Regions from separate parts of the Streptomyces sp. NPDC058279 genome, predicted to be linked through region 1. Evidence: riboswitches for the same ligand, from Rfam matches in the RefSeq annotation. Region 1 holds a riboswitch; the other holds the start of a gene.

Region 1 (5,355 bases):
GCTGGCCAAGTACACCTCCCTCTACACCGCCCTCGCCGAGGTGTACGACGTGCGCCTGGCCGAGGCCGAGGAGACGATCGAGACCTCGCTGGCCACCCCGCGCGAGGCCGGCCTGCTCAGCACGGACGTCGGCCTGCCGATGCTGATGCTCTCCCGGCACTCGCTGGACGCCGACGGCGAGCCGGTCGAATGGGTACGTTCGGTGTATCGCGGCGACCGTTACAAGTTCGTTGCCCGTCTCAAGCGACCCGCACTCTGATACACCGTTGACTCCTGATCCGCCCTCGGTGGACGCTCGTACCGCTCAACAGTGATCAACGAGGGGACGAGGATCATGCCGGAACCGGAAGCAACAGGCACGACACGGGACACGGCGGGAGCCTCGTCAGGGGGGCTCTCGCCGAAGTCGATCGCCGTGTGGGTGCTCGTGGCCCTCGTCGGGGCCATCGGCTGGGGCGTACTGGCCCTCTCGCGCGGCGAGGAGATCTCGGCCGCCTGGCTGCTCGCCGCCGCGCTGGGCTCGTACGCCATCGGCTACCGCTTCTACGCGCGCTTCATCGCGGACCGCGTCCTGCGCGTGGACAAGACCCGGGCCACCCCCGCCGAACGCCTCGACAACGGTGTCGACTTCCACCCCACCGACCGCCGGGTGCTCTTCGGCCACCACTTCGCCGCCGTCGCCGGCGCGGGCCCGCTGGTCGGTCCGGTGCTCGCCTCGCAGATGGGCTACCTGCCCGGGACCATCTGGATCGTCGCGGGCGTCATCTTCGCCGGCGCCGTCCAGGACATGGTGACGCTGTTCTTCTCCACCCGCCGCAACGGCCGTTCGCTCGGCCAGATGGCGCGGGACGAGATCGGCCCGGTCGGCGGCGCCGCCGCACTGGTCGCCGTGTTCGTGATCATGATCATCCTGCTGGCGGTGCTGGCCCTGGTCATCGTCAACGCGCTGGCCGACTCCCCCTGGGGCGTCTTCTCCATCGGCATGACCATCCCGATCGCCCTCTTCATGGGCTTCTACCTGCGCGTCCTGCGCCCGGGACGGATCACCGAGGTCTCCCTGATCGGTGTCGCCCTGCTGCTGCTCGCCATCGTCGCGGGCGGCTGGGTCGCCGACTCCTCGCTCGCCCACGTCTTCACCCTGGACAAGCAGACCCTGGTCATCTGGATGGTCGCCTACGGCTTCGTGGCCTCCGTGCTGCCCGTGTGGATGCTGCTCGCCCCGCGCGACTACCTCTCCACCTTCATGAAGGTCGGCACCATCGCGCTGTTGGCGGTCGGCGTGGTCATCGCGATGCCCATGCTGAAGATGCCGTCCGTCACCGACTTCGCCTCGCGCGGCGACGGACCGGTCTTCGCCGGCTCGATGTTCCCGTTCGTCTTCATCACCATCGCGTGCGGCGCGCTGTCCGGCTTCCACGCGCTGGTCTCCTCGGGCACCACCCCGAAGATGATCCAGAAGGAGACCCAGGTCCGGGTCATCGGCTACGGCGCGATGCTCACCGAGTCCTTCGTCGCCGTCATGGCCGTGATCGCCGCCTGCATCATCGAGCCGGGCCTGTTCTTCGCCGTGAACTCCCCCGCCGGGGTCATCGGCACCACCGTCGAGACCGCGTCCCAGGCGGTCACCCACTTCGGGTTCGCCATCTCCCCCGACGCCCTCGCCCAAGCCGCCAAGGACGTCGAGGAAACCACCCTGCTCTCCCGTACGGGCGGCGCGCCGACCTTCGCACTCGGGATGTCGCAGATCTTCTCCTCCGTCATCGGCGGGGCCGGGATGAAGGCCTTCTGGTACCACTTCGCCATCATGTTCGAGGCCCTGTTCATCCTGACGACGGTCGACGCCGGCACCCGCGTCGGCCGCTTCATGCTCCAGGACACCCTCGGAAACCTGCACAAGTCCTTCAAGGACGTGAGCTGGAAGCCCGGTGTGTGGATCGCCAGCGCGGTCGTCGTCGGCGGCTGGGGCTACTTCCTGTGGGTGGGCGTCGAGGACCCGCTGGGCGGCATCAACCAGCTGTTCCCGCTGTTCGGCATCGCGAACCAGCTCCTGGCGGCCGTCGCCCTCGCGGTGTGCACCACGCTGCTGGTCAAGTCCGGCCGACTCAAGTGGGCGTGGGTGACGGGCGTCCCGCTGGCCTGGGACGTGGCGGTGACCCTCACCGCCAGCTACCAGAAGGTCTTCTCCGACAACCCGAAGATCGGCTTCTTCGCACAGCGCGACCTGTACCAGGACGGCATCGACGCCGGAAAGGTCATCAAGCCGGCGAAGGACCTCGCCCAGATGCACACCGTGGTCACCAACGCCACGGTGGACGGCGTGCTGTCGGTGCTCTTCGCCCTGCTCATCGTGATCGTCCTGGTGGACGCCGCCCGGACCTGCGTCAAGGCGGTCCGCGCCCCGCAGGACGTCGCCCTCACCGAAGTCCCCTGGACCGAGTCCCGGATCGTCGCCCCGGCCGGTCTGATCGCGACGCCCGAGGAGCGGGCGGAGCTGGCCGCCGCCGGCCTCGACTCGGGCGGCGGCAAGGCCAAGGAGCCGGTGGCGTGAGCGGCGTCCGGCAGGCGCTGGCCAAGGCCCGTTACTACGTACGGGAGTTCTCCGGCGAGGCCGCCTACGACCGCTACGTGGCCCACGCCCGCTCCCACGCCCCGGACGCCGAGGTCCTCACCCGGCGCGCCTTCGAACGCGCCCGCACCGATGCCCGCGAAGCCGACCCGCGCGAGGGCTTCCGCTGCTGCTGAACCGGCCACGGGCCGCCGCGCGTTCCCCCGGGAAAACGCGGCGGCCCTTTCCGTGCCCCCGGGGCACACTCGACGGTATGGACATCACGATCAGACCGGCGCTGCCGGCGGAGTACGAGGCCCTCGGGGACATCACCGCCCGGGCCTACCTCGGGGACGGCCTCCTCACCTACGGCGCGGACGACCCGTACCTCGCCCGGCTCAAGGACGTGGCGGGACGCGCCGCGACCGCGGCGGCCGAAGTGCTCGTCGCCGTACTCGACGACGGACGCGTGGTGGGCGGGGTGACCTTCGCCGCGCCGGGCAGCGCCCTCTGCGACATCGCCCGCCCCGACGAGGCCGAGTTCCGGATGCTGGCGGTCGCCCGCGAGGGCCGCGGCCGGGGCGCCGGCGAGGCGCTCGTGCGGGCCTGCGTCGACCGCGCCCGGGCCGTGGACGGCGTACGAAGACTCGTGCTGTCGACCACCCCGGACATGCTCGGCGCCCACCGGATCTACGAGCGCCTGGGCTTCGTCCGCTCGCCCGAGCGGGACTGGGAGCCGGTCCCCGACCTCACCTTGCTCACGTACGGTCTCGCGCTGTAGTCGGTGCGCGACACAACATCTAGGGGGTCCCACAGGAGGGTGCCCCCACATGTATGCTCATGCTCGCTGTCGCCGCAGGGGAATCCGGTGCGAATCCGGAACTGTCCCGCAACGGTATGAACTGCGCCCATTGGCGCATCCGAAGTCCGAGGACCTGCCGACAGCGCGCCCGGCTCGACCGAACCGGGTACAGCCACGTCCGGGCCTCGCGGTTGGGCCGGTGGACGCAGCGCGGCGCAAGCGTGCCCGGAGTCGGGGACGCGCCCGCGCGCGCCCGCTCGCGCTCCGCACCGAAGGTGCCCCGGAGCCGAGTGAGGGAGAGCTCCCCCCGTGACCATCGCGCCCGCCGCACCACGCGCCGAGTCCGACCCGTCCGACACCGCGACCACCGGTGGGGGCCATGGGGCCGCGCTGCTGCGCACCCTCACCGAGCTGACGGCCGACCTCCCCGACACCGACCCCGGCCGGGTCGCCGCCGCCGCCCTGCGGGGCCGCAGCGCCGCCGCGGACGAGGCCGAACTGCGGTCGCTGGCCACCGAGGCCGCCGCCGGACTGATCTCCGAGGACCCGGCGTACTCCCGGCTCGCCGCCCGCCTGCTCACGCTGGCCGTGCGCGACGAGGCCGCGGGCCAGGGCGCGACCTCCTTCGCCGCGTCCGTCGCCGTCGGCCACCGCGAGGGCCTGATCGCCGACCGCACGGCCGCGTTCGTCGCCACCCACGCGAGCCGCCTCGACGCGCTGGTCGAGCACGCGCTCACCGAGGGCGCCGACGACCGCTTCGGCTTCTTCGGCCTGCGCACCCTGCACAGCCGTTACCTGCTGCGCCACCCGATCACCCGCCAGGTGATCGAGACCCCGCAGCACTTCATGCTGCGCGTGGCCTGCGGTCTCGCCGCGGACGACAGCGTGCCGGCCGTCGAGGAAGTGGCCTCGCTGTACCGGCTGATGAGCCGCCTGGACTACCTGCCGTCCTCGCCCACCCTCTTCAACTCCGGCACCCGGCACCCGCAGATGTCCTCCTGCTACCTGCTGGACTCCCCGCTGGACGAGCTGGACTCGATCTACGACCGCTATCACCAGGTCGCCCGCCTCTCCAAGCACGCCGGCGGCATCGGTCTGTCGTACTCCCGCATCCGCGCCCGCGGTTCGCTGATCCGCGGCACCAACGGCCACTCCAACGGCATCGTCCCGTTCCTCAAGACCCTCGACGCCTCCGTCGCCGCCGTCAACCAGGGCGGTCGCCGCAAGGGCGCCGCCGCCGTCTACCTGGAGACCTGGCACGCGGACATCGAGGAGTTCCTCGAACTGCGCGACAACACCGGCGAGGACCAGCGCCGTACGCACAACCTGAACCTGGCCCACTGGGTGCCGGACGAGTTCATGCGCCGGGTGAACGCCGACGCCGACTGGTCGTTGTTCTCCCCCGCCGACGTCCCCGAGCTGGTCGACCTGTGGGGCGACGACTTCGACGCCGCCTACCGCAAGGCCGAAGCGGCCGGCCTGGCCCGCAAGACCATGCCCGCCCGCGACCTCTACGGCCGGATGATGCGCACCCTCGCGCAGACCGGCCAGGGCTGGATGACCTTCAAGGACGCCTCCAACCGGACGGCGAACCAGACCGCCGAACCCGGCACCGTCGTCCACTCCTCGAACCTGTGCACCGAGATCATCGAGGTCACCAACGACGGCGAGACCGCCGTGTGCAACCTGGGCTCGGTCAACCTCGGCGCCTTCGTCCTGGCAGAGTCGGGCGACATCGACTGGGAGCGGCTGGACGAGACCGTCCGCACCGCCGTCACCTTCCTCGACCGCGTCGTGGACATCAACTTCTACCCGACCGAGCAGGCCGGCCGCTCCAACGCCCGCTGGCGCCCGGTGGGTCTGGGCGCGATGGGCCTCCAGGACGTCTTCTTCCGACTGAAGCTCCCCTTCGACTCCCCCGAGGCGAAGGCCCTGTCCACCAAGCTCTCCGAGCGGATCATGCTGGCCGCCTACGAGGCGTCCTGCGACCTCGCCGAGCGCAGCGGCC
Region 2 (5,355 bases), 210 kb from region 1:
CGGTCTTGAAGTACCCGTTCCGCAGCGGGGACGAGATGCTGCGGCTCACCCGCGAGACGGGCCTGTCGATCTCCGCGCTGATGCTGGAGAACGAGAAGGCGTGGCGCACCGAGGAGGAGATCCGCGAGGGCCTCCTGGAGATCTGGCGCGTCATGCAGGCGTGCGTGGCGCGCGGGATGTCCCGCGAGGGCATCCTCCCGGGCGGTCTGCGGGTCAAGCGCCGTGCCGCGACCACCGCCCGCAAGCTGCGCTCCGAGGGCGACCCGCAGGCGCTGTCGATGGAGTGGATCACGCTCTACGCGATGGCCGTGAACGAGGAGAACGCGGCGGGCGGCCGGGTGGTCACCGCCCCGACGAACGGCGCGGCGGGCATCATCCCGGCGGTGCTGCACTACTACATGAACTTCGTGCCGGGCGCCGACGAGGACGGTGTGGTGCGCTTCCTCCTCGCGGCGAGCGCGATCGGCATGCTCTTCAAGGAGAACGCCTCGATCTCCGGCGCCGAGGTCGGCTGCCAGGGCGAGGTCGGCTCGGCCTGCTCGATGGCGGCGGGCGCGCTCGCCGAGGTCCTGGGCGGCTCCCCGGAGCAGGTGGAGAACGCCGCCGAGATCGGCATGGAACACAACCTCGGTCTCACCTGTGACCCGGTCGGCGGTCTGGTGCAGATCCCGTGCATCGAGCGCAACGGCATGGCGGCGGTCAAGGCCGTCACCGCGGCCCGGATGGCGATGCGCGGCGACGGCTCGCACAAGGTCTCCCTGGACAAGGTCATCAAGACCATGAAGGAGACCGGCGCCGACATGAAGGTGAAGTACAAGGAGACCGCCCGGGGCGGCCTCGCGGTCAACGTCATCGAGTGCTGAGCCGACACCGGCGCCCGCGCCGCTGACGGCGGCCGGCGGGTACCCGACGGGAGGGCCGGGCGCGTGTGCGCCCGGCCCTTTCCCCGTCCCCGCGCTACTTCCGGCGGATCGTGGTCAGGCAGCCCTTGGCGAAGCCGTTCACCGCGTCGTCCAGCGCCTTGAGGCTCTCGGGCGTGGGGGGCTTGTGCGCCTCCCCGGTGACCGTGATGTCCAGCATGAGGTTGCTGTCCCGCACCCGTAGCTGCCTGACCTGGCGCTGGTCGTCCGGCTTGGTGTAGGCGAGCCGGTACGCCTCCTTGCCCACGCCCTCGACGTCCACCGGGGCGCCGCCCGGCGCGTCCTTGCCCGCGTCGCCCCGCACCTTGGCGAAGACCTCCTTCGCCTCGTCCACGCTCGGGACGTAGGCGAAGTCCAGCTCCACCTTGGCGCCGCCGTAGGTCGCGGGGCCGCGCTGGACGAGCTGCTGGACGCACTCGGCGCCCGGGTAGCCCCCGGTGGTCCTGCGGGTGCGGTCGGCGACGTCCTCGCGGGCCCCGAGCGGGTCGGCCAGTTTGCCGTACGGCAGCGCGTTGCATATCTCGTCCGTGGCGACCCAGGGGTAGCCGCCCTTGCCCTCCTGGGAGACCTGCTGGTCGCCGCCGCCCCCGCAGGCGGTGGCCGCGAGGACGAGGGCCGCGGTGCCGACGGCATGACGGTGAAGGCGGGTGTGAAGGCGGTGACGGCGCATCCGGTGCTCCCCTGTCGCACGGTCCATGTCCAGGCCGCCACCTTGCCAGGAAAGGCGCGCCGCCACCGGGTGATCCGTGCAACCGCGGCGGCCTCCGGGGCGTCTTCGGCAGTGTCACCCTTGTCCCCGTCTCCCAGAATCGAGGGGACGTCATGCAGCACGTACGTCGCCGTCAGGTCACCGCACTGCTCGCGGGCGCTCTGCTCACCGCCGGGGTCGCGCTCGCGGCGCCGGCCTCCGCCGCCACCGGTACGACACTGGTCACCAACGCCCGTTGGGGCGGCCACTGCACCTACGACCGGCTGGTGATCGACCTCCAGGGAACCGCCCCGCCGGTCACCGTCACACCCGTCTCCCAACTGGTCTACGACGGGTCCGGCAAGCCCGTCCCGCTGCCGGGGAAGTACTTCCTGGAGATCAGGCTGCACCCGGCCGCCGCGCACGACGCCGCCGGTCAGAACGTCTACGTGGGACCCAAGCTCCAGCAGATCGCCCTGAGCAAGCTCAAGGGCATCGCCCTGACCGGCGACTTCGAGGGGTACGTCACCTTCGGCGCCGCCTTCGACACCCCGCCCACCTACAACACGAGCGTGCTGCACGCCCCGGAGCGGTTCGTCCTGGACTTCCCGCACCCGGCCACCTGCTGACCCGTCAGGTGCATGAGTTCCCACCACCCTGCGTTCCGCCGGGCGCGGCCGCCGGCGGGCGCGCCCGGAAGGGGCGGGTTGTGACCCGTCCGCCCGGCCGACTAGGGTCATGGGGCCTTGGTGTTCGGGAAACCGGTGGGAAACCGGTGCGGCCCTCGCCACTGTGATCGGGAAGTCCGGCTCCACTCTCCCCCAGACCCACCGTCCGGGAGGTGCCCCCAGCGGGAAGCCACTGGGCCCGCGCGGGAGACCGCACGGCCCCGGGAAGGCGGAGCCAGGGCAGCGGCACCCGTGAGCCAGGAGACCGGCCAGGGCGCGTCGTCCATCCACGAGGTGCTGGAGAGGTCTCCCCACTCATGCATATCGCCGAGGGCTTCTTGCCCCCGTTGCACGCGGCCGCCTGGGGCGTCGCGTCCGCTCCCTTCGTCGTACACGGTGTCCGCGCCCTGACCCGCGAGGTGAAGGCGAACCCGGAGAGCACGCTGCTGCTCGGGGCGTCGGGGGCGTTCACCTTCGTCCTGTCGGCCCTGAAGATCCCCTCGGTCACCGGCAGTTGTTCCCACCCCACCGGGACGGGGCTCGGCGCGATCCTGTTCCGGCCCCCGGTGATGACGGTGCTGGGGACCATCACCCTGCTGTTCCAGGCCCTGTTGCTGGCGCACGGCGGGCTGACCACCCTCGGTGCGAACGCCTTCTCGATGGCGATCGCCGGGCCCTGGGCGGGGTACGGGGTCTACCGGCTGCTCAAGCGGTTCGACGTGCCGCTGATGGTGACGGTCTTCTTCGGCGCGTTCTTCGCCGACCTCGTCACGTACTGCGTGACCAGTGTGCAACTGGCGCTGGCCTTCCCGGACCCGGCGAGCGGTTTCCTCGGCGCGCTCGCGAAGTTCGGCGGCATCTTCGCCATCACGCAGATCCCGCTGGCCGTCAGCGAGGGGCTGTTGACCGTGCTCGTCATGCGGCTGCTGATGCAGTCCAGCAAGTCGGACCTGGTCCGGCTGGGCGTCGCCAAGCTGACGGCCCGCGGCCGCGACGCGCAGGAGGCGGCGGCCTGATGAGCGGCACGAGCAAGAACACGAAGATCAACGCCCTGCTGCTGCTCCTGGTGGCCGCGCTCGCCGTCCTGCCGATCGCGTTGGGCATGGGCGAGGGCAAGAAGGAGCCCTTCGCGGGCGCCGACAGTCAGGCCGAGTCGGCGATCACCGAGATCAGGCCGGACTACAAGCCGTGGTTCTCCCCGCTGTACGAACCCCCCTCCTCGGAGGTCGAGTCGGCCCTGTTCGCCTTGCAGGCGGCCCTCGGCGCCGGCGTGCTCGCCTACTACTTCGGGCTGCGCAGGGGCCGCCGCCAGGGGCTCGCCCAGGCGGGCGGCCCACAGGACGCTCCGACGCCCCCGGCACCCCCGGCGGAGCACTGACCGGTGCTGCCCATCGACGTGGCGGCGCACGGCAGCCGCTGGCGCCACCGCCATCCGCTGGAGAAGGCGCTGCTCGGGCTCGGGCTCACCGTCACCGCCGTCGGCCTGCCGCCCTGGCCCGGCGGGCCGCTGGTCGCGGCGGCGACCCTGGCCGTGCTCCTCGGCCCGGCCGGGGTGACCGGACGACAGCTGTGGCGGGCCTTCCGGATTCCGCTGGGGTTCTGTTTCACCGGGGCGCTGCCGTTGCTGTTCGCGGTGGGCGGCCCGGCCGGGCCGGTCTCCCTGGCCCCGGACGGGCCCCGGCACGCGGCGGAGTTGCTGCTGCGCACCTCGGCGGCTTCGCTCGGGGTGCTGCTGTTCGCGTTCACCACCCCGGTGTCGGACGTGCTGCCCCGGTTGGTGCGGGCCGGCGTCCCGGCACCGGTGGTGGACGTGGCGCTGGTCATGTACCGGATCGGGTTCCTGCTGCTCGACTCGGTGGCCCAGGTGCACCGGGCGCAGGCGGCCCGGCTCGGCCACACCGGCCGGGCGGCGCTGTGGCGTTCGCTGGCCGGGCTCGCCGCGACCTCGTTCGTCCGGGCCTTCGACCGCGCCGCGCGGCTCCAGGAGGGGCTGGCGGGGCGGGGTTACGACGGGACGCTGCGGGTGCTGGTGCCCGGGGCGGCGCTGTCGTGGCGGTTCCTGGCGGCCTCCGCCGCCCTGCCGGCCGCGCTGGTCGCCGTGACTCTCACCTTGGAAGGGCTGCACCTGTGAACCCGTTGGTGGAACTGGTGGGGGCGGGTTACGCCTACGAGGACGGTCCGGCGGTGCTGTCCGGTGTGGACTTCGCGATCCCGGAGGGCCGGGCGCTGGTCCTGCTGGGCCGCAACGGCAGCGGCAAGACCACGCTGATGCGGCTGCTGAGCGGCGGCCTTCGGCCGGTGGCGGGCGAACTGCGGCTGGACGGTGCGGCGGTGCGCCACGACCGGGCGGGCCTGACCCGGTTGCGCGGCCGGGTGCAGTTGGTCGTGCAGGACCCGGACGACCAGTTGTTCGCGGCCTCGGTGGAGCAGGACGTGTCCTTCGGACCCATGAACATGGGTCTGGCCCCGGCGGAGGTACGGGCCCGGGTGGACGCGGCGCTCACCGCGCTGGACATCACCGCCCTGCGGGACCGGCCGACGCACCTGCTCTCGTACGGGCAGCGCAAGCGGGCGGCGATCGCGGGGGCGGTGGCGATGGCCCCGCGGGTGCTGATCCTGGACGAGCCGACGGCGGGACTGGACCCGGACGGGCAGGAGCGGCTGCTGGACGTGCTGGCGGGCCTGCGCGCGAACGGCACGACGGTGGTGATGGCCACGCACGACGTCGACCTCGCCGTGCGCTGGGCCGACGACGCGGCGGTCCTCACCCCGGCGGGCATCCGCGTCGGCCCGGCCGCGGCCCTGCTGTCGGACCCGGGGCTGTTGGCGTCGGCGGGGCTGCGCCAGGCGTGGTCCCCCGCCGTGACGGCTTTCCTGCGGGCCCGCGACCTGCTGGAACCGGACGCCCCGGGGCCGGCGACGCCGGAGGCGCTGGCCGGCTGGGCCCGGTCCGGGTCCTGAACGGCACGCGTGCCCGGCCCGGCGGCGAACCTAGGATGTGCGCATGTCGCTCCCGCACGCCATCCTCACCGCCCTGCTCGAAAAGCCCTCGTCCGGGCTGGAGCTGACCCGGCGGTTC

The links. A riboswitch is a leader RNA that binds a small molecule or an ion and turns the genes downstream of it on or off. The one in region 1 is predicted to bind cobalamin.
Region 2: another riboswitch for cobalamin. It lies ahead of ACFVXJ_RS18935 (energy-coupling factor ABC transporter permease); the one in region 1 lies ahead of ACFVXJ_RS19875 (ribonucleoside-diphosphate reductase subunit alpha).

What each region holds. Positions count from the first base shown of each region.
Region 1 is NZ_JBHVYA010000009.1:303,912-309,266, forward strand. Features, by position in the region: gene ACFVXJ_RS19855 (GntR family transcriptional regulator) at 1-259, shown strand, start outside; gene ACFVXJ_RS19860 (carbon starvation CstA family protein) at 335-2,548, shown strand; gene ACFVXJ_RS19865 (CstA-like transporter-associated (seleno)protein) at 2,545-2,742, shown strand; gene ACFVXJ_RS19870 (GNAT family N-acetyltransferase) at 2,820-3,326, shown strand; cobalamin riboswitch at 3,347-3,503, shown strand; gene ACFVXJ_RS19875 (ribonucleoside-diphosphate reductase subunit alpha) at 3,657-5,355, shown strand, end outside.
Region 2 is NZ_JBHVYA010000009.1:89,183-94,537, forward strand. Features, by position in the region: gene ACFVXJ_RS18920 (L-serine ammonia-lyase) at 1-863, shown strand, start outside; gene ACFVXJ_RS18925 (hypothetical protein) at 958-1,617, opposite strand; gene ACFVXJ_RS18930 (hypothetical protein) at 1,743-2,237, shown strand; cobalamin riboswitch at 2,339-2,565, shown strand; gene ACFVXJ_RS18935 (energy-coupling factor ABC transporter permease) at 2,594-3,292, shown strand; gene ACFVXJ_RS18940 (energy-coupling factor ABC transporter substrate-binding protein) at 3,292-3,654, shown strand; gene cbiQ (cobalt ECF transporter T component CbiQ) at 3,658-4,407, shown strand; gene ACFVXJ_RS18950 (energy-coupling factor ABC transporter ATP-binding protein) at 4,404-5,237, shown strand; gene ACFVXJ_RS18955 (PadR family transcriptional regulator) at 5,281-5,355, shown strand, end outside.